DNA from 4 places in the Pseudomonas sp. H2_A10 genome. Region 1 is predicted to be linked to each of the others. Evidence: predicted binding sites of a transcription regulator. Region 1 holds the regulator's gene; each other region holds the start of a gene.
What was found. The regulator FliA, encoded in region 1, starts transcription of late flagellar genes. The targets are predictions, from matches to a motif close to CTAAAGTTTNNNNNNNNNNNGCCGNTAA.
Positions count from the first base shown of each region.

Region 2: motA (flagellar motor stator protein MotA) is a predicted target of FliA. The motif match lies at 4,168-4,195, and genes of this name have one in related genera.
Region 3: AB4O23_RS13195 (methyl-accepting chemotaxis protein) is a predicted target of FliA. The motif match lies at 4,075-4,102, and genes of this name have one in related genera.
Region 4: AB4O23_RS03495 (methyl-accepting chemotaxis protein) is a predicted target of FliA. The motif match lies at 2,225-2,252, and genes of this name have one in related genera.

Region 1 is NZ_CP162821.1:2,651,153-2,658,670, reverse strand. Features, by position in the region: gene AB4O23_RS12425 (protein-glutamate methylesterase/protein-glutamine glutaminase) at 1-1,148, opposite strand, end outside; gene AB4O23_RS12420 (chemotaxis protein CheA) at 1,197-3,428, opposite strand; gene AB4O23_RS12415 (protein phosphatase CheZ) at 3,440-4,228, opposite strand; gene AB4O23_RS12410 (chemotaxis response regulator CheY) at 4,247-4,621, opposite strand; gene fliA (RNA polymerase sigma factor FliA) at 4,791-5,531, opposite strand; gene fleN (flagellar synthesis regulator FleN) at 5,528-6,361, opposite strand; gene flhF (flagellar biosynthesis protein FlhF) at 6,466-7,518, opposite strand, start outside.
Region 2 is NZ_CP162821.1:315,371-322,888, forward strand. Features, by position in the region: gene AB4O23_RS01500 (trimeric intracellular cation channel family protein) at 1-314, opposite strand, end outside; gene orn (oligoribonuclease) at 490-1,032, opposite strand; gene rsgA (small ribosomal subunit biogenesis GTPase RsgA) at 1,142-2,173, shown strand; gene motB (flagellar motor protein MotB) at 2,225-3,244, opposite strand; gene motA (flagellar motor stator protein MotA) at 3,248-4,099, opposite strand; gene AB4O23_RS01525 (HDOD domain-containing protein) at 4,267-5,802, shown strand; gene AB4O23_RS01530 (rhodanese-like domain-containing protein) at 5,860-6,681, shown strand; gene asd (archaetidylserine decarboxylase) at 6,690-7,518, shown strand, end outside.
Region 3 is NZ_CP162821.1:2,839,189-2,846,706, forward strand. Features, by position in the region: gene AB4O23_RS13170 (MFS transporter) at 1-1,361, opposite strand, end outside; gene AB4O23_RS13175 (FadR/GntR family transcriptional regulator) at 1,700-2,410, shown strand; gene AB4O23_RS13180 (tRNA (adenine(22)-N(1))-methyltransferase) at 2,424-3,119, shown strand; gene AB4O23_RS13185 (DUF3144 domain-containing protein) at 3,201-3,491, shown strand; gene AB4O23_RS13190 (RNA 2'-phosphotransferase) at 3,470-4,021, opposite strand; gene AB4O23_RS13195 (methyl-accepting chemotaxis protein) at 4,373-6,430, shown strand; gene AB4O23_RS13200 (lactonase family protein) at 6,496-7,518, opposite strand, start outside.
Region 4 is NZ_CP162821.1:784,646-792,163, forward strand. Features, by position in the region: gene AB4O23_RS03490 (SRPBCC family protein) at 1-194, shown strand, start outside; gene AB4O23_RS03495 (methyl-accepting chemotaxis protein) at 234-2,114, opposite strand; rRNA gene rrf (5S ribosomal RNA) at 2,413-2,528, opposite strand; rRNA gene rrf (5S ribosomal RNA) at 2,638-2,753, opposite strand; rRNA gene AB4O23_RS03510 (23S ribosomal RNA) at 2,911-5,802, opposite strand; rRNA gene AB4O23_RS03515 (16S ribosomal RNA) at 6,110-7,518, opposite strand, start outside.

The DNA of each region.
Region 1 (7,518 bases):
AGGCAGGCCTCCACCAAATGCTTGCCGATGTCGTCCAGGCTGTACACGGCGTCGGCCAGGTCCGCCTTGACGATGGCCATGGGCATGCCATAGATCACACAGCTGGCTTCGTCCTGGGCCCAGATCGCACTGCCGCCCTGCTTGAGCAGGCGCGCGCCTTCACGGCCGTCGGCGCCCATGCCGGTGAGCACCACCGCCAGAACTTTGTCACCGTAGGACTTGGCCGCCGAACCGAAGGTGATGTCCACGCACGGCTTGTAGTTGAGGCGCTCATCGCCCGGCAGGATTTTGATCGCGCCACGGCCGTCGACCATCATCTGCTTGCCGCCGGGGGCCAGCAGCGCCAGGCCAGGGCGCAGAATGTCGCCATCCTCGGCTTCCTTGACACTGATGCGGCACAGCTTGTCCAGGCGTTCGGCAAAGGCTTTGGTGAACGCGGCGGGCATGTGCTGGATCAACACGATCGGCGCCGGAAAGTTGGCCGGCAACTGGGTCAACACGCGCTGCAAGGCGACCGGGCCACCCGTGGAGGTGCCGATGGCGACCAGCTTGTAGGCTTTGCGCTTGGGTGCCGGCGAATGCGCCGTTGCAGTGGCCGGGGCCGACGTGCGTACCGGTGGCGGTGCAGGCCGTGCAAGCGGCGCCGGCGCCGGGCGACCGAACGAGGCACGGCTGGAGGCAGCCGGCGGAGCCACCGCTGCCGGGGCAGGCGTCGGTGTCGGTGTCGGCGCGCTGAACAGGCTGCGGCGGTTACTGCGCGAGATGCTGTGGACTTTCTCGCACAGCATCTGCTTGACCTTCTCGGGGTTGCGCGAGATGTCTTCGAAATTCTTCGGCAAAAAGTCCACCGCACCGGCATCCAGCGCATCGAGGGTCACTCGGGCGCCTTCATGGGTCAGCGAGGAGAACATCAATACCGGGGTGGGGCAGCGTTGCATGATGTGCCGGACTGCCGTGATGCCATCCATCATCGGCATCTCGTAGTCCATGGTGATCACGTCCGGCTTCAGCGCAATGGCTTGATCAATCGCCTCTTTGCCGTTGGTGGCCGTGCCGACCACCTGGATGCTTGGATCGGCGGAAAGAATTTCCGAGACGCGGCGGCGGAAGAAACCCGAATCGTCCACCACCAGGACCTTGACTGCCATAAACACTCCGTTAGGTGGGGCGGGCGAGACCGCCCTGCCCCACCAGAATCAAATACGCCGAGCGGCGTAACGCTTGAGCATGCTCGGAACATCGAGAATCAGCGCGATCCGACCGTCACCGGTGATGGTCGCACCCGACATGCCCGGGGTTCCCTGCAGCATTTTGCCCAAAGGCTTGATGACCACTTCTTCCTGGCCCACCAGTTGATCGACGACAAAGCCGATACGCTGGGTACCCACGGAGAGAATCACCACATGACCTTCGTGCTGCTCTTCATGGGCGGCCGATGCAACCAGCCAGCGCTTGAGGTAGAACAGGGGCAGCGCCTTGTCGCGCACGATCACCACTTCCTGGCCGTCCACCACGTTGGTGCGCGACAGGTCGAGGTGGAAGATCTCGTTGACGTTGACCAGCGGGAAGGCGAACGCCTGGTTGCCCAGCATCACCATCAGGGTCGGCATGATCGCCAGGGTCAACGGCACCTTGATCACGATCTTCGAGCCCTGGCCCTTGGTCGAGTAGATATTGATCGAGCCATTGAGCTGGCTGATCTTGGTCTTCACCACGTCCATGCCGACGCCACGGCCCGACACATCGGAAATCTCGGTCTTGGTCGAGAAGCCAGGGGCGAAGATCAGGTTGTAGCACTCGGTGTCGGTCAGGCGGTCGGCGGCGTCCTTGTCCATCACGCCACGCTTGACCGCGATATTGCGCAGGATGGTCGGGTCCATGCCCTTGCCGTCATCGGTGATCGACAGCAGGATGTGGTCGCCTTCCTGCTCCGCCGCCAGGATGACTTTGCCGCCACGGGACTTGCCCGAGGCTTCGCGTTCTTCCGGGGTTTCGACGCCGTGGTCGACCGCGTTGCGCACCAAGTGGACCAGCGGGTCGGCCAGGGCCTCGACAAGGTTTTTGTCGAGGTCGGTTTCTTCACCCACCAGTTCCAGGTTGATCTCTTTCTTCAGTTGGCGCGCCAAGTCACGCACCAGGCGCGGGAAGCGGCCGAAGACTTTCTTGATCGGCTGCATCCGCGTTTTCATCACGGCGGTTTGCAGGTCGGCGGTCACCACGTCGAGGTTCGACACGGCCTTTTGCATGGCTTCATCGCCACTGCTCAGGCCCAGGCGCACCAGGCGGTTACGTACCAGCACCAGCTCGCCGACCATGTTCATGATGTCGTCCAGCCGCGCGGTGTCCACGCGCACGGTGGTTTCGGCTTCACTGGCGGGTTTGTCCGCAGGCGGCGCCGCGGCGGCGGCACGCGCTGGGGCCGCAGCCGGCGCCGCCGCTGGGGCAGGTGCCGGTTTGGCGGCTGGAGCGGCTGGAGCGGCAGCTTTGGCGGGTGCAGCCGCTTTGGCGGCAACCGGTGCTGCCGTAGCGGCGGCAGGTGCAACCTCGCTGAACTTGCCCTTGCCGTGCAAATCGTCAAGCAGGGCTTCGAATTCGTTATCCGTGATCAGGCCATCAGCGGCAGGCTGCGCAGGGGCGGCAGGCGCAGCGGCGGTGGCGGCGACTGCCGGCAAGGCATCGGCCGCAAAGGTGCCTTTGCCGTGCAGTTGGTCGAGCAACGCTTCGAATTCGTCGTCGGTGATGTCGGTGCTGACCGGCCCGCCCGCTGCGGCAGGTGCAGGAGCGGCAGCGGCAGGCGCCACCGCATCAGCGGCGAACTGGCCTTTGCCATGCAGCTGGTCGAGCAGCGATTCGAATTCTGCGTCGGTAATGTCTTCGCTGGTCGGCGCCGCTGCCGGGGCTTCGGCGGCCGGTGCTTCGGCTTCGGCCTTGACGGCACTGAGGGAGTTGAGCAGTTGTTCGAACTCAGTGTCCGTGACATCCGCTTCAGGCTCCGCCACAGGCTCCGGCGCCGCTTCAACCACCGGCGCGCAAGTGTCCGCAGGCTCTGCATAGCGCGCCAGGGCCGCCAACAGTTCCGGCGTGGCCGCCGTGATCGGGGCACGTTCACGCACTTGGCTGAACATGCCGTTGACCGCATCCAGTGCTTCGAGAATCACGTCCATCAACTCCGAATCAACGTGACGCTCACCCTTGCGCAGGATGTCGAACACGTTCTCGGCGATGTGGCAGCACTCCACCAGCTCATGGAGCTGGAGGAAGCCGGCGCCCCCTTTTACAGTGTGAAAACCGCGAAAAATTGCATTGAGCAGGTTCGCATCATCCGGGCGGCTTTCCAGCTCGACCAGTTGCTCGGACAGTTGCTCTAAAATTTCGCCGGCCTCTACAAGGAAATCCTGAAGGATCTCTTCATCGGCGCCGAAGCTCATGTGGGTGCTCCTTAGAAGCCTAAACTGGATAACAGGTCATCTACGTCATCCTGACCTGACACAACGTCTTCACGTTTATCGGCATGAATCTGCGGACCTTCACCCTTGGCGAGATGTTTTTGTGGATCTTTTTCCGAGAGGATCGCTTCGCGGTCATGTTCAATGCCGGCAAAACGGTCAACCTGGCCTGCCATAAGCACCAATTTGAGCAAGTTGCTTTCCACTTCGGTGACCAACTGGGTCACACGCTTGATCACCTGACCGGTGAGGTCCTGGTAATCCTGGGCCAGCAAAATATCGTTGAGGTTGCTGGAAACCGTGCGGTTTTCCTGCTCGCTGCGCGACAAGAAGCCTTCAACCCGACGTGCCAGCTCACGAAACTCCTCAGCCCCGACTTCCCGGCGCATGAAGCGGCCCCAATCGGCGCTCAGGGCCTGGGCTTCAGTGGCCATGCCGTTGACCAGGGGCGTGGCGTTCTCCACCAGGTCCATGGTGCGGTTGGCCGCCGCCTCAGTCAGCCTGACCACATAGGACAGGCGTTCGGTGGCATCGGTGATCTGTGAGATTTCTTCGGCCTGGGGCATGTGCGGGTCAATCTGGAAATTGACAATCGCACTGTGCAGCTCGCGTGTGAGCTTGCCCACTTCCTGATACAGGCCGCGGTCACGGGTCTGGTTGAGCTCATGGATCAACTGCACCGCGTCGCCGAACTGGCCTTTTTCAAGGCTGTCGACCAACTGGTGAGCATGTTTTTTCAGGGTCGACTCAAAGTCTCCCTGTGACGTTTCGTTATGCTCCATAGCTCCCCCGCGATGGCATCAGCCGTGGATGCGTTCGAAGATTTTTTCGATCTTCTCTTTCAGAGTCAGTGCAGTGAATGGCTTGACCACGTAACCGTTAACACCCGCCTGGGCAGCTTCGATGATCTGCTCACGCTTGGCTTCGGCGGTGACCATCAGCACGGGAAGGCTGCGCAGCTTTTCGTCGGCCCGCACATGACGCAGCAAGTCGATACCGGTCATGCCCGGCATGTTCCAGTCGGTTACCAGAAAGTCGATGCTCCCGCTGTTGAGGATCGGAATCGCCGTAAGGCCATCATCCGCCTCGACCGTGTTTGTGAACCCAAGGTCACGCAACAGGTTTTTTATGATCCGCCGCATCGTTGAGAAGTCATCAACGATGAGGATTTTCATGTTCTTGTCCAATTCGACCTCCAAGCAGTCTTAAACGCGCCCAGCACCTGGACGCGTCATTTCAATCAACAGGCATTACACAAAAAGGACTGCCGGGGGCACCACGGGCCGAACCCGCGAAGATCCATCACCTTCGCGGTATCGCTTTGCAGTGTCCCCACACTGCCTGTCAGCGCGCTCGCCACTCTCCCAAACGCCCCCGCAAGCGAGCGGCGCACTGGCTGTGTAACTGGCTGACTCGCGATTCGCTGACCCCCAGGACCTCACCGATTTCCTTGAGGTTCAGCTCTTCGTCGTAGTACAGCGCCAATACCAGTCGCTCACGCTCAGGCAAATTGGCAATCGCGTCCGCCAACGCACCCTGAAAGCGTTCATCTTCCAGGTCTCGCGCCGGCTCCATATGAGTACTCGCGCCGTCCTCGTGCAGCCCTTCGTGTTCACCGTCCTGCAACAGGTCGTCGAAACTGAACAGGCGGCTGCCCAAGGTGTCGTTCAAAATCCCGTAATAATCGTCGAGACTCAATTGGAGTTCGGCCGCAACTTCGTGATCTTTAGCGTCGCGACCGGTTTTTGCTTCAATTGCGCGAATTGCGTCACTGACCATGCGCGTATTGCGGTGTACCGAACGAGGCGCCCAATCACCCTTGCGCACTTCATCGAGCATGGCGCCCCGGATACGGATACCCGCATACGTCTCGAAACTCGCGCCTTTGGTGGCATCGTATTTGGTTGACACTTCGAGCAGGCCAATCATGCCGACCTGGATCAGGTCTTCTACCTGGACGCTGGCGGGCAGGCGTGCCAGCAGGTGATAGGCGATGCGCTTGACCAGCGGCGCATAACGCTCGATCAACTCGCCCTGACTGTCACGGGCGGACTTCTTGTAGGCGTTATAGCCGTTCGCTGTCATAGCACGGGTCCTGCGCTCGTCTGATGTACCAATCGCTCGACGAAAAACTCCAGATGCCCCCGTGGGTTGGCGGGCAACGGCCAAGTATCGACCTTTTGGGCAATAGCCTTGAACGCCAATGCGCATTTGGAACGAGGGAACGCTTCGTAGACCGCACGCTGCTTTTGCACAGCCTTGCGCACACACTCGTCGTAGGGAACTGCACCGACGTATTGTAAGGCGACATCGAGGAAGCGATCCGTGACCTTGGTCAACTTGGCGAACAGGTTGCGCCCTTCCTGCGGGCTCTGGGCCATGTTGGCCAGTACGCGGAAGCGGTTCATGCCGTAGTCACGGTTAAGTAATTTGATCAGGGCGTAGGCGTCGGTGATCGAGGTGGGTTCATCGCAGACCACCAGCAACACTTCCTGCGCCGCGCGCACGAAGCTGACCACGGATTCGCCGATCCCGGCGGCGGTGTCGATCACCAGCACGTCGAGGTTGTCGCCGATATCGCTGAATGCCTGGATAAGGCCGGCATGCTGCGCCGGGCTCAGGTGCACCATGCTCTGGGTGCCGGAGGCGGCCGGCACGATGCGGATCCCGCCAGGGCCTTGAAGCAGCACATCGCGCAGCTCACAGCGCCCCTCGATCACATCGGCAAGCGTGTGTTTGGGCGTCAACCCCAGCAGAACGTCGACGTTCGCCAGTCCCAGGTCAGCATCCAGCAGCATGACGCGACGGCCAAGTTCTGCCAGGGCCAGGGACAAATTCACTGACACGTTAGTTTTTCCGACGCCACCTTTGCCGCCGGTCACCGCGATCACCTGTACGGGATGCATGCTGCCCATTTTATTTCTTTACCTTGTCTTGCTTAGACGCAGGCTACATGGCTTGGCCGCGTGAATCGCTTGCAGACCATCGATGTAGATACTTTTCACGGTGTTCATCTGACTCAACCGACCCGTTTTGCCGGGTTGTGATAGAGATCGGCGAACATGTCGGCCATCGCTTCCTCGCTAGGCTCGTCTTGCATTTGTACGCTGACGGCGCGGCTGACCAACTGATGACGGCGCGGCAGATGCAGATCATCCGGGATCCGCGGCCCATCGGTCAGGTAAGCCACCGGCAGTTCGTGGCTGATAGCCAGGCTCAGCACTTCACCCAGGCTGGCGGTTTCATCCAGTTTAGTCAGGATGCAACCGGCCAGCCCGCAGCGTTTGTAGCTGTGATACGCAGCGGTAAGAACCTGTTTCTGGCTGGTGGTTGCAAGCACCAGGTAATTTTTTGACTTGATGCCACGCCCGGCCAGGCTTTCGAGCTGCATACGCAACGCCGGGTCGCTGGCTTGCAGGCCGGCGGTGTCGATCAGCACCACGCGCTTGCGCAGCAGCGGGTCGAGGGCATTGGCCAGGGATTGACCGGGGTCGACATGGGTAACCGGCACATTGAGGATGCGGCCCAGGGTCTTGAGCTGTTCCTGGGCGCCGATACGGTAGCTGTCCATGCTCACCAGCGCGATATTCTGGGCGCCGTACTTAAGCACATAACGGGCGGCAAGCTTGGCCAGCGTGGTGGTCTTGCCCATGCCGGCCGGGCCGACCATGGCGATCACTCCGCCCTCTTCCAAGGGTTCGATCTGTGGCGTGGTGATCATCCGCGCCAAGTGGGCCAGCAACATGCGCCAGGCCTGGCGAGGCTCTTCGATTTCGTGGGTCAGCGCCAACAGGTCGCGGGACAACGGGCCGGACAGGCCGATGCGTTGCAGGCGACGCCACAAGTTGGCCTGTTGCGGTTTGCTGCCTTGCAGTTGGGTCCAGGCCAGCGAGCCGAGCTGCACTTCGAGCAACTCGCGCAGGCCATTGAGTTCAAAGCGCATCGAGTCGAACGCGCGCTGGTCGACTGCGGCGGCCGGGGCGGGCGCGGCAGGACGCGGCGGTTCGATGAAAGTGGGCTCGACCAACGGCTCGGCAGCCGTCAGCGGCAGGCCGGCGAACAACTGGCGATT
Region 2 (7,518 bases), 2.3 Mb from region 1:
CAGCCGATCAGGGTGAAGGCCACCAGGCCGACGGCGTCCAGCGCGAGAAACAGCGAGCGCAGGTGGCGCATCAGCGGCGCGGCAAAGATCGTCACCAGCGCCGCAACCGAGGTCAGCACCAGGTATTCGGGGTGCTTGACCCACGTCAGCGGGTAGTGCCCCAGTAACACGTCGCGCACCGAACCGCCCCCCAACGCCGTCACACAGGCGATCAGCACCACGCCGAACCAGTCCATGCCACGGCGCCCCGCAGAGAGGGCGCCGGTCATGGCTTCGGCGGTGATGGCAATGAGGTAGAGCATCAGCAGCATGATGGTGATCCTGGCAGAGAGGCCGGCAGTCTAATCATTTGCCGAGGGCACCAAAAGGGGGCGCTTGGCGATAAACCGCGTCGCCGGCCATCGGGAGCAAGCCCCCACATTTGAAATGTGTTCACAAATCAAAATGTGTGGGCTTGCCTACGATGGCGTCAGCTCAGTCGCTACAGCTTCAGGCCTTGATGAAATGCTTGCGGTAATGCTGCAGCTCGGCGATCGACTCGCGAATATCATCCAGCGCCAGGTGAGTACTGCCTTTATGGAAGCTGTCTTTGACCTCCGGCGCCCAGCGTGCGGCCAGCTCTTTGAGCGTCGAGACATCCAGGTTGCGGTAGTGGAAGTAGCTTTCGAGCCCTTTCATGTGCGTATAAAGGAAGCGACGGTCCTGGCAGATGCTGTTGCCACAGATCGGCGATTTGCCCTTGGGCACCCATTTTTCCAGGAAGGCGATGGTCTGGGCTTCGGCTTCGGCCATGCTGACGCGGCTGTCGCGCACACGCTGAGTCAGGCCGGAGTTGCCGTGGGTGCGGGTGTTCCACTCGTCCATGGTGGCCAGCACGGCGTCGCTGTGGTGGATGGCGATCACCGGACCTTCGGCCAAGGTGTTGAGGTTGCTGTCGGTGACAATGGTGGCCATCTCGATGATGACGTCGGTGTCGGGGTTCAGACCGGTCATTTCCAGATCGATCCAAATCAGGTTCTGTGGGTTTTGCATGGCTTGATTCTCTTGGCACCTTGGCGTAGCTGCGCAGTTTAGCAGGCGGGGCCGTGCTAGACTCGCGACCGTTTTACCCAAACCTTTGCATTATCGACACGGAACACCAATGGCCAAACGCCAGCTCAACCGCCGCCAAAACTGGCGCATCGAAAAGATTCAAGGTGAACGCGCCGCGCGCGCCGCCAAACGTGAATCCTCCGCCGTAGAAGCGCTTGAAGGCGGCGACCTGGGCCCCGAGCAAACGGGCCTGGTAATCGCGCACTTCGGTGTGCAGGTCGAAGTCGAGGCGCTGGAAGGCGAACTCGCGGGCTCAGTCTCCCGTTGCCACCTGCGCGCCAACCTGCCGGCGCTGGTGACCGGCGACAAAGTGGTATGGCGCGCCGGCAACCAGGGCATCGGCGTGATCGTCGCCCAGTTGCCACGCACCACCGAACTGCGCCGGCCCGACAGCCGCGGCCAGCTCAAGCCGGTGGCGGCCAACGTCGACATGATCGTGATCGTATTCGCCCCCTTGCCCGAGCCTCATGCCAACCTGATCGACCGCTACCTGGTAGCCGCCGAACATGCCGGCATCCGCCCGTTGCTGTTGCTGAACAAGTTCGACCTGATCGACGAACAGAACGCCCCTGCGCTGAATGCGCTGCTGGCGGTCTACCGCACCTTGGGCTACCCGGTGCTGGAAGTGTCGGCCCATCACGGCAATGGCATGGAACAACTGCAACAGCAGTTGGACGGACGCATCAGCGTGTTTGTCGGCCAGTCCGGCGTGGGTAAGTCGTCGCTGGTCAACAGCTTGCTGCCCGAGGTCGACACCCGTGTAGGCCCGCTGTCGGAACTGTCCGGCCAAGGTACGCACACCACCACCACCGCGCGGTTGTTCCACTTCCCCGGCGGCGGCGAACTGATCGACTCCCCGGGCATTCGTGAATTCGGCCTCGGCCACGTGAGCCGCAGCGATGTGGAAGCGGGCTTCATCGAGTTCAACGACCTGATTGGCACCTGTCGCTTCCGCGACTGCAAACACGACCGCGAGCCGGGTTGTGCGTTGCTCAAGGCCCTGGAAGACGGCCGCGTGCAGCAGCAGCGAATGAACAGTTATCGGTCGATTATTGCGAGCTTGCCGGAGAGCAGTTACTAAACCGCCGAAACAACAAGGCCGCGATTATCGCGGCCTTGTTGTATGTGAAGCCTAGGATCCCGTCCCAGGCACCGTAGGGTCTTTCACCCCACCATCATCAAACAGATTCAATTTCTGACGCAGCTCATGCGCCGGCAAGGGTTCTTGCCCTGGCGGGATGGCGTTCGGGTCGGCCGGTACTTCGCCGGGCGCGCCAGCACCAGGGGTCGGTTGTGGCGGTGGGGGCTGATCACCCTCAATCGCACGCTGGGCCTTTTTGGTCAGCACGACGATATCGATGCGCCGGTTGGCCGGGTTGAACGGATCCTTGTGATCAAACAGCTGCGAGGATGCAAAACCCACCACGCGCGCGACCTGCGGGTCCGGGTAGCTGCCGGCTACCAACGCGCGACGTGCGGCGTTGGCGCGGTTGGCCGATAGCTCCCAATTGCCGAAGTCACCCTGGCCCGCATACGGCTTGGCGTCGGTGTGACCGCTGATGCTGATCTTGTTCGGCACCGTTTTGATGGTGTCGGCCATGGCCAGCAGGATGTCTTCGAAATACGGCTTCAAGCGTGCGCTGCCGGAGTCGAACATCGGCCGGTTGGCGGCGTCGGTGATCTGGATGCGCAAGCCTTCCGGAGTGATTTCGAACGAAATCTGATCCTTGAATTTCAGCAACTGCGGGTTTTCTTCGACCTTGTTCTGCAACTCTTGCAACAGCAACTCAAGGCGCTCTTGCTCGACCTGCTCGGCCATGGCCTCGACGGTATCGCGCTCGATCGGGATTTTTTCCTGGGGCGCCTCGGTTTTGACTTCGGGGTTGATGGTGCGCTCAGGCGCCAATTGCGGCGAGCCGCCCAGATCGATCACGAAAGGCGTGCCGCTTTCCGAAAAGCCAATCGGGTCTTTGAAGTAGCCGGCAATGGCGATTTTCTGTTCGGGCGTGGCCGTCGACATCAGCCACAGCACCAGGAAGAACGCCATCATCGCCGTCGCAAAGTCGGCGAAGGCGATTTTCCAGGCGCCACCATGGTGCCCCGCAGCGAAGCGCTTGACGCGCTTGATGATTATCGGCTGGTTGTTTTCCATGGCTTAGCGACCGCGAACCGCTTGTTCCAGCTCGGCGAAGCTTGGGCGATGCTTCGGGTACAGGACCTTGCGACCGAACTCCACCGCCAGCGACGGCGGCATGCCGGAAGCGGACGCCACCAGACTGGCCTTGATCGATTCGTAAAGGTTGATTTCTTCTTTGGCATCATGGGCCAGGGAGGTCGCCAGAGGGCCGAAGAAACCGTAGGCCGCGAGAATACCGAAGAAGGTCCCCACCAACGCCGCACCGACGTGCATGCCGATGGCCGCCTGGTCACCCTCACCCAGGGAGGCCATGGTCACCACAATACCGAGTACCGCCGCGACGATACCGAAACCGGGCATGCCGTCTGCGACGCCGGTCACGGCGTGGGACGGATGCTCCAGCTCCTCTTTAAGGCTGAACAATTCCATGTCGAACAAGCCTTCAAGCTCATGGGGAGCCATGTTGCCGGAGGACATGATGCGCAGGTAATCACAGATATAAGCGGTCATGCGCTCGTCTTTGAGCACGGCCGGATACTTGGCGAAAATCGGGCTGGCCGCGGCGTCCTCGATGTCAGCCTCGATGGCCATCATGCCTTCGCGGCGGCTCTTGTTGAGGATCTCGTACACCAGCCCCAGCACTTCCAGGTAGAAGGTGTGGGTAAAGCGCGAACCAAACATGGCCAATGACTTCTTGATCACGTGCATGGTCATGTAGCCGGGGTTGGCCTGCAGGAAAGCGCCCAGTGCCGCACCACCGATAATCATCACCTCGAAAGGCTGGATCAGTGCCGCAATTTTACCGTGGGACAGGACGTACCCGCCGAGCACGCTCGCGAAGACGACGATGATGCCGATAATTTTAGCCATAGGAGATGAGTACTTGCGCCGTCGGGTTCATGGACATATTTGGGGGAACTGAAAAACTCTTGTTCTACTTATCGGCAAAACTGCGCCAGACTATAGCCCGTTAAGGCGAAAAGCCAGTTCGGCCCGCTCCGGGCGTGTTGACCGCATGTGATGATCGCGCCCCAATCATGGCTAATAAAACGACAGTCCCATCTGTAAGACCTCTCTCTCTCGCCGCTTGGATCAAGTGCCTGGACGAAGTGCCGCTGCCTGTTCCCCAGGCCAGCCACGACCGGGTGTGCAAGGCGATCCGCGACAGCCGCAGTTCGTTGCGAGATATTGCCGAACTGATGCAAAACAGCCCAGCCCTTGTACTCAGCGTGATGCGCGAGGCAAACAGCCATACCCATGGCAGCCTGACGGAGCCGGCGGAAAATCTCGAAGTGGCGCTCAACCGCCTGGGCCTCAAGCGCGCCGAAGAACTGCTGGCGCGCCTGCCCTCGGTGCCGGCCCAAGAGATCCCCATTGCATTGCGTCAATTGTTGCTGGTGAGCCAGCATGCATCGCAACAAGCCAACGGTTTGTTCGGCAGCCGCCTGGCACGGTTGTGGCAAGACATTCACTGGGGCAGCCTGCTGTTTCTGTCGCCGCTGTGGCCGATGGCCGTTGCCCACCCCAAGCTTCTCGAAGAGTGGGAGCTGCGCGTGATTCACAAGGGCGAGTCGGCACGCAAGGTCGAGCAGCAATTGTTCGGCGTACGCCTGCTGGACCTGTGCCTGGCACTGACCGAAACCTGGCACCTGCCGATCTGGGTGTCCCAGGGTTATAACCTGCTGAAGAACGAGCAACGGTTGCTGGTCAAGGCGCTGCATATCGCCCGTGAAGATGACCCGTTGCGCCATCAGCAGTTGCTCGACGCCGAGCCCAACCTGCGCCGCTGGCTGAACCAGCCGGCCAATACCGTGCTGCTGGCCAACGGTTTGGCGATGTCCGCGCAAGAATCCTGGACCTGCCCGCACACACAGCGCTGGCAGTACCTTACAGCTCTGTATCTGCAACAACCGCTGGCTGAGGTGCAGCAACACTCGCATCAACAAGCCGTCACCAGCGCTCGCACCACGCTGATGCCCGACCTCTGGCACCCGGCGCTTTCGCTGATCTGGCCGTGGCATGTACAGAAGATCCATCGCGGCCTGCTGCCCGCGCCGCCGCCCACCGCCGAAGCCTTGGCGGTATGGCGCAACCGCTGCACCGAACTGCTGGTGGAGCCGAGCCGTTTTGCCAACGCCATGCATTTGACCACGTGCGCCAAAGAAGCCCTGGTGGCCAGTGGCATGCAACGGGTGTTGTTGTTCATGGCCGATCGCGCCTTGAGCACGCTGCGCGTACACCAAGCCGACGGCCTACCTAAAGACGCCGCCAACCTGAGCCTGGACGTGGTCAACAGCACACTGCTGCAGCGCCTGCTGGAAAAATCCGCCCAAGTGCGCCTCACACCGGACAATCATGCGCAGTTCTCGGCCTTGCTGCCGCCGATCCTGCGTCGCCTGTTCAACGGTGAGCACCTGTTGTTGCGTTCCATGAGCTGCAACGGTCGCGTGGTGATGGTGATGATCGCCGACCAGGGCGGTGGGCCGTTCTCGGAAACCACCGTGCAAGCCTTCGGCAAAACCGCGCAGTGCATCGAGAAAGCCCTGCACAGCTTTACCAACCGCAGCGTCTGATGCTTGCGCTACAATCGCCCTCCTTTATCGCCAACATTTGTGCCCAGGAGACCTCACATGCCTGACTTCTCTGGCTTGCCGCTGGTGATCGAACCCAGCGACCTGATCGGTCGCCTTGATGCCGAACACCTGATTCTGGTGGACCTCACCAGTGCCGCCCGCTACGCCGAAGGGCATATCCCGGGGGCGCATTTCGTTGACCCCAAGCGCACCCAGTTGGGCCAGCCGCCGGCACCCGGCCTGCTGCCCCACAAAGCCGACCTGGAAAAACTCTTCGGTGAACTGGGCCACACCCCGGATGCCACCTACGTGGTCTATGACGACGAAGGCGGCGGCTGGGCCGGACGCTTCATCTGGATGCTCGACGTGATCGGTCACCCGAAATACCACTACCTCGACGGCGACCTGCTGGCCTGGCTGGCCGCTGAGTACACCGTGTCGACCGACGTGCCGCCAGCGCGCGGCGGCCCGGTCAGCCTCACGCTGCACGATGGCCCCACCGCCACCCGCGAATACCTGCAAAGCCGCCTCGGCGCCGCCGACCTGGGCATCTGGGACGCACGCGGCCCGCTGGAATATTCCGGCGAGAAGGTGCTCGCGGCCAAAGGCGGGCACATCCCCGGCGCCGTGAACTTCGAATGGACCGCCGGCATGGATAAGGCGCGCTGCCTGCGCATCCGCCGCGACATGCCGCAGGTCCTCGAAGAGCTTGGGCTGACCCCCGACAAAGAAATCATCACCCATTGCCAGACTCACCACCGCTCTGGCTTCACCTACCTGGTGGCCAAGGCGCTCGGTTATCCGCGAGTCAAAGGTTATGCCGGTTCCTGGGGCGAATGGGGCAACCACCCCGACACCCCCGTTGAGATTAAGGTTTAAGGACAGTTATGAAAAAGCAGTTGTTTATCCTCAGCCAGTACTTGCTGCCGCACCATCTGCTGTCGCGCCTGGCCGGCTGCATTGCCGAGTGCCGCGTGCGCTGGTTCAAGAACGCCTTCACCACCTGGTTCGCCAAACGCTATCAAGTGGACATGTCCCAGGCACTGGTTGAAGACGTAACCGCCTACGAGCACTTCAACGCGTTCTTCACTCGCGCCCTCAAAGACGGCGCGCGCCCGCTGGACCAAGCCCCTGGCGCCGTACTCAGCCCCGCCGATGGCGCGGTCAGCCAGCTTGGCCCGATCGAACATGGTCGTGTGTTCCAGGCCAAGGGCCACAGCTTCAGCGTGCTGGAATTGCTGGGCGGCGACGCCGCTGTAGCGGCGCCGTTCATGGGCGGCGACTTTGCCACCATCTACCTGTCACCGAAGGACTACCACCGAGTTCACATGCCGCTGGCCGGCACCCTGCGCGAGATGGTCTACGTGCCGGGCCGGATCTTCTCGGTCAACCAGACCACCGCCGAAAACGTACCGGAACTGTTTGCGCGCAATGAGCGTGTTGTGTGCCTGTTCGACACCGAGCGCGGCCCGATGGCGGTGGTATTGGTCGGCGCGATGATCGTGGCATCGATTGAAACCGTGTGGGCTGGCCTGGTTACGCCACCCAAGCGCGAGCTGAAAACCGTGCGCTACGACGAAGCCGCGCGTGCGCCGATTTATCTGGAGAAAGGTGCCGAGTTGGGCCGCTTCAAGCTGGGCTCGACCGCCATCGTGCTGTTCGGGCCGGATCAGGTGAAATGGGCGGAAGAATTGGTGGCCGGTTCGCCGGTGCAGA
Region 3 (7,518 bases), 190 kb from region 1:
CAAAGAGGTTTGCTGACGGCGGCGCTGTTGGGCGCCACGCTTGTCGGGGTCAATACGGCAGAGGGCGCGGTCTTGGCGAAGAACACCAGGATCGCCGCCAGCACCGAGGTGCCGGCCAGGCCGTAGAGGCCGCCCTGGATCGAACCGGTGGTCTGTTCCAGGAAGCCGAAGGTGGTCGGCGCAACGAAGCCGCCGAGGTTGCCGATGGAGTTGATCAGCGCGATCACCGCCGCCGCGATGCGCACATCCAGGTAACCCTGGGGGATCGGCCAGAACAGCGATGACGCCGACTTGAAACCGATGGCCGCAAAGCAGATCGCCACGAAGGCGAAAATCGGCCCACCGGTGGTAGACATGAACATGCCTGCCGCGGCAATCAACAGTGCCGCCGCGACCCAGGCCTGCTGGAACTTGAACTTGCCCGACAGCGACGCGAAGGCGTACATGGCGATGATCGAGATCAGCCAGGGGATCGAGTTGAAGAAGCCCACCTGCACGTCACTCAAGTCGCCCATCTTTTTGATGATGCTCGGCAGCCAGAATGTCGCCGCGTAAATCGTCAGTTGGATGCAGAAGTACAACGCGCAAAACAGCAGGATCTGACGGTCTTTGAGCAGCTTGCCGAGGGTGGGTTTGACGCTGGTCAGCGCTTCACGCTGGCGTTGTTCGGCGTCGATGGCGCCGACCAGTGCGTCCTGCTCTTCACGGCTCATCCATTTGGCATCGTGGGGCTTGGAGTCGAGCCAGAACCACACAAAGAACCCGATCACCACCGAGGCCAGGCCTTCGATGGCGAACATCCATTGCCAGCCATGAAAACCAAAGCCTTCGATCTGCAACAGCACCCCCGACAGAGGGCCCGAGATCAACGACGCCACCGCCGAGCCGCTGAGAAAAATCGCGATGGCTTTACCGCGCTCCACGCCCGGCAACCAGCGCGTGAAGTAGTAGATCACCCCAGGGAAAAAACCGGCCTCGGCCACGCCCAGCAGAAAACGCAGGATGTAGAAGTGGGTTTCGTTCTGGATGAACGCCATCATCGTCGCGACGATGCCCCAGGTGAACATGATGCGGGTCAGCCAGATGCGCGCGCCGACCTTTTGCAGCAGCATGTTGGACGGTACTTCGAACAGGGCGTAGCCAATGAAGAACAACCCGGCGCCAAAGCCATAGGCCGCGGCGCCGATGCCCAGGTCATGCTCCATGTGCGTGCGCACGAAGCCGATATTGACCCGGTCGATGTAGTTGAGGATGAACATGATCACGAACAGTGGAAGCACATGGCGCTTCACTTTGCTCACGGCGCGCGCGAGGACGGGATCGCGGGTGGGTGCAACGGATGCATGGCTTGAACGAGTCACAATGGAAAACTCCCCCTGATTATTTTTATGCGGGTTTGTATGTGTTGTTGATAGACATCATACAAGTGCATTTCTGGGGTTCGCAATCCATGGCGGGGTGTTTTTGTGTTTATAAGGTGACCAGGGGGCTGCTTGATTTAGTTATTAGTCCGTATTTATTGGGGTTTTGTGAGCGCTTGCGTTGAATTCCTCTGTTTGAAAATGCCCGCTCGATAGCGTCAGTTGTTAAACGCTACAGATTGGTTGTCATACAAGATGATGGTTTTCTCACGCGCTCAGCAATGTCCCTCCAGCAGGATGTTAAGCTCCGCCCAGCCCAACCTCGTGGACCTCCCGCAATGCCCATTGAAAGCCCAGCGCCCCTGCGTAGACGCTCTAACAACCTGGCCCAAGGCGTGGTCGATGCCCTGACCCAGCGCATCCAGCTCGGGCAATTGAAACCCGGTGAAAAACTGCCGTCCGAATCCACCATCGTGCGTGAGCACGGCGTCAGCCGTACGGTGGTGCGCGAGGCGCTTTCCAAGTTGCAGGCCTCGGGGCTGGTGGAGACGCGGCATGGCATCGGCACCTTCGTGCTGGAGCAAAACGCCCAGCAGGGCTTGCGCCTGCATGTGGATACGGTGGCCAGCGTGCGTAACATGCTGGAACTGCGCCTGGGCCTGGAAGTACAAGCGGTAGCGCTGGCCGCGCTGCGCAGAAGCGAGGTGCAACTGGCCGATATGCGCCAGGCGCTGGATGACTACCAGGCCTGCCTGGCCAACCACGACAGCTGTGTGGAAGAGGACAAGCGCTTTCACCAACTGATCGCCGAGGCCACCGGCAATACGTTCTTCAGCGAAATCATGTCGCACCTGGGCAATGCGATGATTCCCCGCACTCAGGTCAAGGGCGCCGAGCGCGGCGGCGCCGATTTTGCCAAGCTCGGGCAATTGGCGAACCTTGAGCATGAGGCGATTTTTAATGCGATCAAACGCCAGGACCCGGACGCGGCGCGGGCCGCCATGGTGCTGCACCTGACCAACAGCCGGGATCGGTTTTCCGGCGAATGACAAGGACTCAAGGTTGAACGAACAGACATTGTCCCAGCGCCTGGAGCGCGTGGCGGCGCATATACCGCACGGCGCACGCCTGGCCGATATCGGCTCGGACCACGCCTACCTGCCGGTGGCATTGTTGCGCCGTGGCGTGATCGAGGCGGCCGTGGCGGGGGAGGTGGCCGCCACGCCTTTTCAAGCGGCCAAGCGTACCGTGTGTGACAACGGCCTGGAGCAGCGCATCCGCGTGCGCTTGGCCGATGGTTTGTCGGCCATCGAACCCGACGACCGTATCACCGCCGTCAGCCTGTGCGGCATGGGCGGCGAAACGATCCGCGACATCCTCGAAGCCGGCAAGGCCCATTTGAGCGGTCATGAGCGGCTGGTCCTGCAACCCAACGGCGGCGAGCAACCGCTGCGCGTGTGGTTGATGCACAACGGCTACCGCATCGTCAGTGAAGAGTTGCTGCACGAAAACCGCTTCTACTACGAAATCATCGTCGCCGAGCGCTCGGAGCCGGTGGTGTACAGCGCTGAAGAATTGTACTTCGGCCCGCTGCACATGCAGGCGCGTACGCCGGTCTTCCTGGTCAAGTGGCAACGCGCGCTGCGCCTCAAGCACAAGACCCTGGCCGGCTTCGAACAGGCACGGCAGACGCTGCCCGAGGCTAAGCGCCAAGAGATAGCCCGGCAGATTCAGTGGATGATTCAATTGCTGGGTTGATCGCTGTTGTCGCCGGATCCGCATCCATGGCGCCGGATATGCTCCAATAACCGCCTCATTCGCTCACCCAGGACACCTGCCATGGCCGACACCACCGACCAAGCCTTCTACGACCGCGCAGACGCACATATCGAACTGTCGAACGAGCAGCTCAAAACCTTCGAAGACCTCGGTCAGGTCAGCGCCTCAATGATGTTCGGCACCACCCGGTTCAATGCCTGGGCGTGTGCGCGTAATTTTAAATCCGGCGCGCACATGGCCGAGGAGCGCGAGGCGATGCTGAAGTATTTCTGTGAGCAGTACCGGATGATGCTTGAAGACAATCTGGACGATCACATCAATAATTTTACTCAGTACATGCAAGTCAAATAGGGCGCCGGTACTGCGTCCACCAGCCATATGCCGTTGTCCGCCTGGAAGAACCGCATGCCTGCCTTTCTCATCGCGTGCGTATCAATGCTGAGCAGCACCGGTTGCCCATAGCGCTTGCCGACGGCCATCGCGGTCTCAGGGTTCTCTGTCAGGTGCACATGGTGCCGGCTGCCCGGAATCAGTCCTTGAATGTCGATGGAGGCCATGAAGCGGCTGGCGGTACCGTGGTAGAGCACGGCCGGCGGTTCCTTTTCGATGTGCTGCACCTGCACGTGTTCAGTGCTATGGCCTTGGGCGGCGCGGATGCGGTAGCCATCGTCGGAGAGTGTGAAGCGCTTTTTATCGTTGGTCTCAACGACATCGAGCAAGGCCTGGCGGTCAACGTTATGCCCGTGGCGGTTGGCTTTTGTGATCAGTTCGTCAATATCGGTCCAGCCGTCGCTGTCCAGTGCAATACTCAATGACTCCGGGGCATGGCGCAGTACGTAGCTGAGGAATCTGCTGATATCGTCGCGTTGTTTCTTATTCAAGAGGATTTCCTTTTCCGAGGTGAGCTTGATTGCCGTCAGACGCATTCAGCCCTTCAAGTTTGTTCGGTTCGCGGCCGATAGGATGCCTGTAATTGAAGATGTTTTGGAGCGCATCTCAGGTAGTCGTCTCCGCCGGTTACAACACCCTGGCCGACACTGAGTGCTTTTGCCCCATTTTCGTGCGCGCCACCGGCACCATAAGCACACCGAGCGCGCTGTTTCGGGGCTGCGTGCCGGCGGCTCGTATCTTGCTAGTGCCAAGCTAATCAATGACATGGCATTTTGCCGTTAGTCATTTCAAGGCTTGGCCTGCCGTTTATTCGCGTGGGTTGTTTTTGGGAGTGGTCGGACATGCACAGCTTGTTATCACCCGGTATCCGCCTGCTCGGACGTCTCGGTTTCGCACGTAAATTCCAGATTCTGTTTTTCCTGTTCATGCTGCCCCTGGCCGGTAGCCTGTGGATGATCGGGCAGGACTATCGTGAAAAATTAAGCGTGATTTCCAACGAACAGTCCGGCGTCCGCCAACTGTTGGCCCTGGACACACTGGACGGCCAATTGACCGCCCAGCGCAACCTGGCCGCGCGCTGGAAAGCAGCAGACATCCTGCACGCCCCGACGCCGGCGGCGAAGGCGGCGATGGACAAGGTCGATGCGAATTTCCCACTGATCCAGCAAAGCCTGCAAACCTTGGGCGATACCCTCAAAACCCAGAACGCCGGGGCCGATATCCTGGCGCGCTTCGACGCGTTGCAGGCCACGGTCAAGGGCATGGACTCCGCGTCCCTGCGCACCGTGGGCTGGTGGCCGGACGGCTACGACCGTTTCACCTCGGCCCTGAGCGCGATGCAAACCCTGCGTGAGCAGATCACCCTGGACGCCGGCCTGATCCTCGACCCCTGGCTGGAAACCTACATGCTGATGCAGATGGGCACGCAGCAGACGCCGGACCTGATCGAGCGCATCGGTCGCATGGCCAGTGTCGGTCAATCGTCCATCGCGTCCGGGCAATTCACCCTGCAAAGCCGTTTGCAGATGCGCGACCTGCGCAGCCGCATCGGCGACGCGCGCGACCAGTTGGACAAGGCTGCGACTGCGCTCAAAGCCAAGCAATTCGACGGCATGCAACCCTGGACCGCGCAGTACGACAACAGCCTGCAGCTGTTGGATAACGAACTCAAAGTGCTCGATGACGGCGTGTTCGGCGGCAGTATCAAGCTTGACACCACCAGCTTTGAGCGCAGTGTTGACACCACGCTCGCCTCGCTTGGCGCGCTGCGTGTGCAGTCGCTCACCTCGCTGGATGCGCGCTTGAGCTACTACCACAGCCACGCCAACCAACGCTTCATTCCCCTGGCGCTGACGTTCGGCCTGCTGGCCCTGGCGGCGCTGTACCTGTTCGTGTGCCTGCAAGCTTCCATCCGCCGCAGCGCCAGTGGCATCACCACCCTGGCCGAGTCCCTGCGCGACGGTAACCTGTGCGTGGAAGTGGCGGTGGAAGGGCGTGACGAACTGGCGGCTATCAGCACGGCACTGAACGTGGCGGTGATGCAGCTGCGCACCAGCCTGCTGGGGGTCAATCACGAAACCCAGCAACTGGGCTCAGCGGTGCTCACCCTCAATTCGCAATCGGGCAGCACCCTCACTGAAGTCGAAGACCAGCAACACCAGATCAGCCAGATTGCCGCTGCCGCCACGCAGTTGGCCGCCACCTCCATGGGCGTCGCCAGAAGCTGCGAGCAAGCCTCGGGCAGCGCCCAGCAGACCCGGCGCATTGCCGAAGACAGCAGCCGTGACAGCCAGCGCACCACCGCGAGCATCCAGCAGCTCAACCAACGCCTTACCGACACCGCCGATGCGTTGCAGCAGGTGAGCCAGCAGGGGCAGCAGATTCAATCGGTGGTCGACACCATTCGCGGCATTGCCGAACAGACCAACCTGCTGGCGCTCAACGCGGCCATCGAGGCGGCGCGTGCCGGTGAGCAGGGCAGGGGGTTTGCGGTGGTGGCCGATGAAGTGCGCAGCCTGTCGCAACGCACCCAGGCTTCCACGGCGCAGATCGCCGGCACCGTCGACAGCCTGCGCGCGACCGTCAGCCAGGCGGTCACCTTGATGGGCGCCGCGTGCGAGCAAGCACTCACCGATGCCGAGTCCGTCACCGGCCTGGGCGCGCGCTTGGGCGAGATTGCCGGCGCGGTGCAGAACGTCACCGACACCCTGGCGCAAATCGCCACGGCCGTGGAAGAACAAGCGGCGACGGCGGACGAAGTGAGCGGCAATATCCAGCAAGTCGATCAGGCCGCAGGGCGCTTATTGGACGGCGCCCGCGCAGTCAACCGCGCGGCCGACACCTTGAGCAAGGGCAGCCAGGCGTTGAGTGACAACACGGCGCGGTTTCGTTTGGGCTGAGCGGCGTTGTGGTGAGCGGGGCAAGCCCGCTCACCACCTGCATCGTTCCCGAAGGGTGCTGAGGGTTACTTCGCCTGGGTGTGCAACACCTCAATCCACAACGCCCCCTTGCCCGACGCCGCTTCTCCCACCCGCTTCAATGCCCCGTTGGCGCTGACCGCATACGCCCCGACCGTGTCGCTTTTCTCGCCCGTCACCAGCAACCATCGGCCATTGGGCGAAAACGCGATATTACGCGGCTGCTTTTCTTGCACCGGGTAGTTGTCGAGAAAGCGCAGGCCGCCCGTGGCTGTGTCCAGCGCAAACGCCGATACCGAACTGCTGGTGCGTTCGCTCATCAGCAGCAGCTTGCCATCCGGCGACAGACGCAGGTCGGCGGCCCAGATGCGCGGTGTCGGGTCGTCTTTGAGGTCATTGTTGCGCGCATCGCGCACTTCGCCGTGGGCCAGTTTCAAGCGTGCGGGGATGCCGTTGGCCACGCCGACCTGGGCCAGCGCGCCGGTGTTGTGGTCGATGGCAAACGCGGTCACGGTGCCGCTCATTTCGCCGACCACATACAGGTATTGACCGTTGGCCGAGAACGCCAGGTGCCGAGGGCCGGTATTGGCCGGCACGCTGACAAAGCCCGTGCCGATCGGCGTGAGTGCGCCGGTGTTGGCGTCGAAGCGGTATTGCAGCACATGGTCGGTGCCCAGGTTGCCGGCGTACGCGAAGCGATTGCTCGGGTCGGTACGCAACGAGTGCGCGTGCAGGCCGGTTTTGTAGGTGAGGATCGGCTCGGCCTTGTCGACGGGCTGCACGCTGAGCAGGTCGGCACCGTAGGAGGCCGCGAGCAGATAACGCCCGGCGCGGTCGGTGGCCAGGTAGGCCATGCTGTCGGCCAGCGGCGCCTTGGACGTTGGCGTCAAATGCCCGCTGGCCGGGTCAATGCTGAACGCCTGCACCTGAAACGGCTTGACCCGCAGCGCGGCAAACAAGGTCTTGCCGTCCGGGCTCAGGGCCATCGGGTTGACCTGATCGCCCGCCGTTACTTGCTCGACCAGGCTCAGTGCACCGTTGCTTTCATCGAGGCGATATTGAGAAATCAA
Region 4 (7,518 bases), 1.9 Mb from region 1:
TCTACAACACTCTGGGCGTGGCTAGATTGTGGGCAGCAATCAACGTGGACGCACTGGAGACACAGTGCTCCAGGGTAACGTGGACCCTCATTGCCGAACCGGAGGACGCTGCACAGGTGGGATTTGAACAATTTGTACAGGCTTTCGCTGAAAGCGCACTGGACAACGTCAGCCGCTTGTTGGGCCCGCAGTAGGAGCGAACACTGCACGCTCCTACTCACACGCTCAACGGCTCAGATTTTGAAGCTGTCGACCAGTTGCTTCAGCCGATTAGCCTGTTGCGACAGCGCATCGCAATCCTTCAAGGTTTCGTTGAGGTTGGCCACGCCCTGCTGGTTAAGCAGGTTGATCTGGTTGATATCCACATTGAGGGTTTCCACCACGGCCGTCTGCTCCTCGGTGGCCGCTGCGACGGATTGGTTCATACCGTCGATCTCAACGATCCGCTGCGTGACGCTGACCAGGCGTTCGCCGGCCTGGTTGGCCACCCCGACGCTTTGCTCACTGGACGTTTGGCTGGCGTTCATGGTGGTCACCGCCTCGCGCGAACCCACTTGCAGCGAAGTGATCATTTTATGAATCTCTTCAGCCGATTCCTGAGTACGGTGAGCCAAGTTGCGCACTTCATCGGCCACCACCGCAAACCCACGTCCCGCCTCGCCGGCACGCGCAGCTTCAATCGCGGCATTCAGTGCCAACAAGTTGGTTTGCTGGGAGATGCCTTTGATCACATCAAGGATGTGGCCGATATTATCGGTGCTGGCGTTCAGTGTTTCGATCTGAGTGCAGGACAAACTGATTTTTTGCGACAGTTCAGACATCGCCAGGATGGTTTGCTCCACCACTTTGCGACCGTCGTCGGCTTGCTCGCTGGCACCGCTGGCGTGCTGTGACGCATCAGCCGCGTTGCGCGCGATTTCCTGAGTGGCGGCACCCAGTTCGTTGATTGCTGCGGCCACACTGTTGGTACGCGCACTTTGCTCATCGGAACCGATGATTGACGCGTTGGAGGATGCCATCACTCGCTGGGACAGGTCGTGCACCTGGCGTGTTGCCGAAGACACTTCGGAAATCGAAGCGTGGATACGTTCCACAAACCGGTTAAACGCACTGCCGACTTCGCCAAACTCATCTTTGCTGGTAACAGCGAGGCGGCGGGTCAGATCACCTTCACCTTGAGCGATGTCTTGCATCGCAACCCCCATAGTGGTCAAGGGCCGCAACAAGACCTGAATCAGCAGGCTCAAGAGCACAGCAATCGCGACCACGGCGATGAGCATAGCGATCAATGCCGACGTGCGGAATTTACCCAACGGTGCGTAGGCTTTGTCTTTATCGATCGACAGACCGATATACCAATCTGCCCCTGGCAAGCCGCTGATCGGAGTGAAGGACAAAATACGATCCTGGCCCTTGAGCACAACCTCCTGATTGACCTTCTCGATACGTAAGCGGGTGCCGGGATAGATGTCCTTGAGGTTTTTCATCACTTGGTCCTCGTCCGGGCTGACGATGACTTGGCCGTCGCCGCTGACCAGGAACGCATGCCCGATGCCGCCGAAATCCACCGAGTTGATGATTTTCACCAGGGTTTGCAAGCTGAGGTCTCCGCCCACTACACCCAGCAGCTCGCCGTTCTTTTTCACCGGCATGGCGATGGTGACGATCTGCCCGCCTACTGCAGCCATATAAGGCGGCGTGAGCATAGGTTTATCAGCCGCCACGGCTTGTTTGTACCAGGGGCGCTGACGGGGGTCGTAGCCGTCGGGCATTTTTGCATCCGGGCGCTGGGTAAACACACCATTGGTTTGACCCACATAGGTGAACTGGAAGTTCGAGGTGAACGCTGGTTGGTCGACTAGCCCAGGCAAGTCCGCTGCACTGCCTTGGTGAGCTACGTTTTGCGTCAGGCTTTCGAGTACCAGTATTCGACCACTGAGCCAGTTCTGCACACTGCTGGCGGTGAGCTCCCCGGATTGTTCGATGGACGATTCCAGGTTCTGCTTGATGGTGCTGCGCTGCAGGTAGTCGTTGTAAAGGGTGAACAACGCGAAGGCTAAAACCACTACGCCTGACGCGGCCAACAAGATTTTATGACTGAACTTAAGATTCATTTCATCGACTTCTTTTGCCAAAGGGGGATAAGCGTGCCGAGTGGAAATTCCATAAAACGGTAAGCGGAGTGTTCACCCGCTCCATTTCGGTGCACGCATGGCTCATCAAGCTTTCGGCCAAGTCGGAGCAAAACTTAGGGACTTATGGGAGAAATCTGATTTTTAACCCAGGAAAGAGATAGGCGGTAGGCGTTAGCGCTGTTGTGTGTTTTTCACTTGAGGACAACGTGGCGGGATTGCATCCCTCTAAACGACAAAACCCCTGTCTGCGTTAGCAGACAGGGGTTTCGGAATTTAATCTTGACGATGACCTACTCTCACATGGGGAAACCCCACACTACCATCGGCGATGCATCGTTTCACTACTGAGTTCGGGATGGGATCAGGTGGTTCCAATGCTCTATGGTCGTCAAGAAATTCTGTGTACCGGCCCGTCGCAGTATCAACGTGCCGATGAAATTCATGGACTTCTACATAAACAAAACCCCTGTCTGCGTTAGCAAACAGGGGTTTTGGAATTTAATCTTGACGATGACCTACTCTCACATGGGGAAACCCCACACTACCATCGGCGATGCATCGTTTCACTACTGAGTTCGGGATGGGATCAGGTGGTTCCAATGCTCTATGGTCGTCAAGAAATTCGGGTACTGACTCGTGACCAGATGGCCTCGCTTCAGCAAATTGGGTATGTGACAGCAGTCGGTGTTTTGTGAGTTACAAACTTTCGGTTCGTTTCGTCTTCACACACCGCAATCTGATGCTCTTTCGAGTAGTCAAATTGCTTGGGTGTTATATGGTCAAGCCTCACGGGCAATTAGTATTGGTTAGCTCAACGCCTCACAGCGCTTACACACCCAACCTATCAACGTCGTAGTCTTCGACGGCCCTTCAGGGAACTCAAGGTTCCAGTGAGATCTCATCTTGAGGCTAGTTTCCCGCTTAGATGCTTTCAGCGGTTATCTATTCCGAACATAGCTACCCGGCAATGCCACTGGCGTGACAACCGGAACACCAGAGGTTCGTCCACTCCGGTCCTCTCGTACTAGGAGCAGCCCCTCTCAAATCTCAAACGTCCACGGCAGATAGGGACCGAACTGTCTCACGACGTTCTAAACCCAGCTCGCGTACCACTTTAAATGGCGAACAGCCATACCCTTGGGACCGGCTTCAGCCCCAGGATGTGATGAGCCGACATCGAGGTGCCAAACACCGCCGTCGATATGAACTCTTGGGCGGTATCAGCCTGTTATCCCCGGAGTACCTTTTATCCGTTGAGCGATGGCCCTTCCATACAGAACCACCGGATCACTAAGACCTACTTTCGTACCTGCTCGACGTGTCTGTCTCGCAGTCAAGCGCGCTTTTGCCTTTATACTCTACGACCGATTTCCGACCGGTCTGAGCGCACCTTCGTACTCCTCCGTTACTCTTTAGGAGGAGACCGCCCCAGTCAAACTACCCACCATACACTGTCCTCGATCCGGATAACGGACCTGAGTTAGAACCTCAAAGTTGCCAGGGTGGTATTTCAAGGTTGGCTCCACGCAGACTGGCGTCCACGCTTCAAAGCCTCCCACCTATCCTACACAAGCAAATTCAAAGTCCAGTGCAAAGCTATAGTAAAGGTTCACGGGGTCTTTCCGTCTAGCCGCGGATACACTGCATCTTCACAGCGATTTCAATTTCACTGAGTCTCGGGTGGAGACAGCGCCGCCATCGTTACGCCATTCGTGCAGGTCGGAACTTACCCGACAAGGAATTTCGCTACCTTAGGACCGTTATAGTTACGGCCGCCGTTTACCGGGGCTTCGATCAAGAGCTTCGCGTTAGCTAACCCCATCAATTAACCTTCCGGCACCGGGCAGGCGTCACACCCTATACGTCCACTTTCGTGTTTGCAGAGTGCTGTGTTTTTAATAAACAGTCGCAGCGGCCTGGTATCTTCGACCGGCATGAGCTTACGGAGCAAGTCCTTCACCCTCACCGGCGCACCTTCTCCCGAAGTTACGGTGCCATTTTGCCTAGTTCCTTCACCCGAGTTCTCTCAAGCGCCTTGGTATTCTCTACCCAACCACCTGTGTCGGTTTGGGGTACGGTTCCTGGTTACCTGAAGCTTAGAAGCTTTTCTTGGAAGCATGGCATCAACCACTTCGCTAACTGAAAGTTAGCTCGTCATCAGCTCTCGGCCTTAGAATCCCGGATTTACCTAAGATTCCAGCCTACCACCTTAAACTTGGACAACCAACGCCAAGCTGGCCTAGCCTTCTCCGTCCCTCCATCGCAATAACCAGAAGTACAGGAATATTAACCTGTTTTCCATCGACTACGCTTTTCAGCCTCGCCTTAGGGACCGACTAACCCTGCGTCGATTAACGTTGCGCAGGAAACCTTGGTCTTTCGGCGTGGGTGTTTTTCACACCCATTGTCGTTACTCATGTCAGCATTCGCACTTCTGATACCTCCAGCAAGCTTCTCAACTCACCTTCACAGGCTTACAGAACGCTCCTCTACCGCATCACTTACGTGATACCCGTAGCTTCGGTGTATGGTTTGAGCCCCGTTACATCTTCCGCGCAGGCCGACTCGACTAGTGAGCTATTACGCTTTCTTTAAAGGGTGGCTGCTTCTAAGCCAACCTCCTAGCTGTCTAAGCCTTCCCACATCGTTTCCCACTTAACCATAACTTTGGGACCTTAGCTGACGGTCTGGGTTGTTTCCCTTTTCACGACGGACGTTAGCACCCGCCGTGTGTCTCCCATGCTCGGCACTTGTAGGTATTCGGAGTTTGCATCGGTTTGGTAAGTCGGGATGACCCCCTAGCCGAAACAGTGCTCTACCCCCTACAGTGATACATGAGGCGCTACCTAAATAGCTTTCGAGGAGAACCAGCTATCTCCGAGCTTGATTAGCCTTTCACTCCGATCCACAGGTCATCCGCTAACTTTTCAACGGTAGTCGGTTCGGTCCTCCAGTTAGTGTTACCCAACCTTCAACCTGCCCATGGATAGATCGCCCGGTTTCGGGTCTATTCCCAGCGACTAGACGCCCTATTAAGACTCGCTTTCGCTACGCCTCCCCTATTCGGTTAAGCTCGCCACTGAAAATAAGTCGCTGACCCATTATACAAAAGGTACGCAGTCACCCAACAAAGTGGGCTCCCACTGCTTGTACGCATACGGTTTCAGGATCTATTTCACTCCCCTCTCCGGGGTTCTTTTCGCCTTTCCCTCACGGTACTAGTTCACTATCGGTCAGTCAGTAGTATTTAGCCTTGGAGGATGGTCCCCCCATATTCAGACAAAGTTTCTCGTGCTCCGTCCTACTCGATTTCATGACTAAGAGATTTTCGCGTACAGGGCTATCACCCACTATGGCCGCACTTTCCAGAGCGTTCCGCTAATCTCAAAGCCACTTAAGGGCTAGTCCCCGTTCGCTCGCCACTACTAAGGGAATCTCGGTTGATTTCTTTTCCTCAGGGTACTTAGATGTTTCAGTTCCCCTGGTTCGCCTCTTGCACCTATGTATTCAGTACAAGATAACCATCTTATGATGGCTGGGTTCCCCCATTCAGACATCTCCGGATCAAAGTCTGTTTGCCGACTCCCCGAAGCTTTTCGCAGGCTACCACGTCTTTCATCGCCTCTGACTGCCAAGGCATCCACCGTATGCGCTTCTTCACTTGACCATATAACCCCAAGCAATCTGGTTATACTGTGAAGACGACATTCGCCGAAAATCTGTAATCACTCACAAATTTTACCTTAGCCTGATCCGTTACCAGTGAAAGTAACGTTCAGTCTATCTTTCTATCACATACCCAAATTTTTAAAGAACGATCTAATCAAAGACTAGAAATCAACATTCACCATCGCTAGGATGGAATGCTCATTTCTAAGCTCTATATAGAATAATGCATTCATCTCGCATTACCGTCTTCTTCAATGAATCAAGCAATTCGTGTGGGAACTTATGGAGCAGCTGATGTCGTCGATTAAGGAGGTGATCCAGCCGCAGGTTCCCCTACGGCTACCTTGTTACGACTTCACCCCAGTCATGAATCACACCGTGGTAACCGTCCTCCCGAAGGTTAGACTAGCTACTTCTGGTGCAACCCACTCCCATGGTGTGACGGGCGGTGTGTACAAGGCCCGGGAACGTATTCACCGCGACATTCTGATTCGCGATTACTAGCGATTCCGACTTCACGCAGTCGAGTTGCAGACTGCGATCCGGACTACGATCGGTTTTATGGGATTAGCTCCACCTCGCGGCTTGGCAACCCTCTGTACCGACCATTGTAGCACGTGTGTAGCCCAGGCCGTAAGGGCCATGATGACTTGACGTCATCCCCACCTTCCTCCGGTTTGTCACCGGCAGTCTCCTTAGAGTGCCCACCATGACGTGCTGGTAACTAAGGACAAGGGTTGCGCTCGTTACGGGACTTAACCCAACATCTCACGACACGAGCTGACGACAGCCATGCAGCACCTGTCTCAATGTTCCCGAAGGCACCAATCTATCTCTAGAAAGCTCATTGGATGTCAAGGCCTGGTAAGGTTCTTCGCGTTGCTTCGAATTAAACCACATGCTCCACCGCTTGTGCGGGCCCCCGTCAATTCATTTGAGTTTTAACCTTGCGGCCGTACTCCCCAGGCGGTCAACTTAATGCGTTAGCTGCGCCACTAAGAGCTCAAGGCTCCCAACGGCTAGTTGACATCGTTTACGGCGTGGACTACCAGGGTATCTAATCCTGTTTGCTCCCCACGCTTTCGCACCTCAGTGTCAGTATCAGTCCAGGTGGTCGCCTTCGCCACTGGTGTTCCTTCCTATATCTACGCATTTCACCGCTACACAGGAAATTCCACCACCCTCTACCATACTCTAGTCAGTCAGTTTTGAATGCAGTTCCCAGGTTGAGCCCGGGGATTTCACATCCAACTTAACAAACCACCTACGCGCGCTTTACGCCCAGTAATTCCGATTAACGCTTGCACCCTCTGTATTACCGCGGCTGCTGGCACAGAGTTAGCCGGTGCTTATTCTGTCGGTAACGTCAAAACAATCACGTATTAGGTAACTGCCCTTCCTCCCAACTTAAAGTGCTTTACAATCCGAAGACCTTCTTCACACACGCGGCATGGCTGGATCAGGCTTTCGCCCATTGTCCAATATTCCCCACTGCTGCCTCCCGTAGGAGTCTGGACCGTGTCTCAGTTCCAGTGTGACTGATCATCCTCTCAGACCAGTTACGGATCGTCGCCTTGGTGAGCCATTACCTCACCAACTAGCTAATCCGACCTAGGCTCATCTGATAGCGCAAGGCCCGAAGGTCCCCTGCTTTCTCCCGTAGGACGTATGCGGTATTAGCGTCCGTTTCCGAACGTTATCCCCCACTACCAGG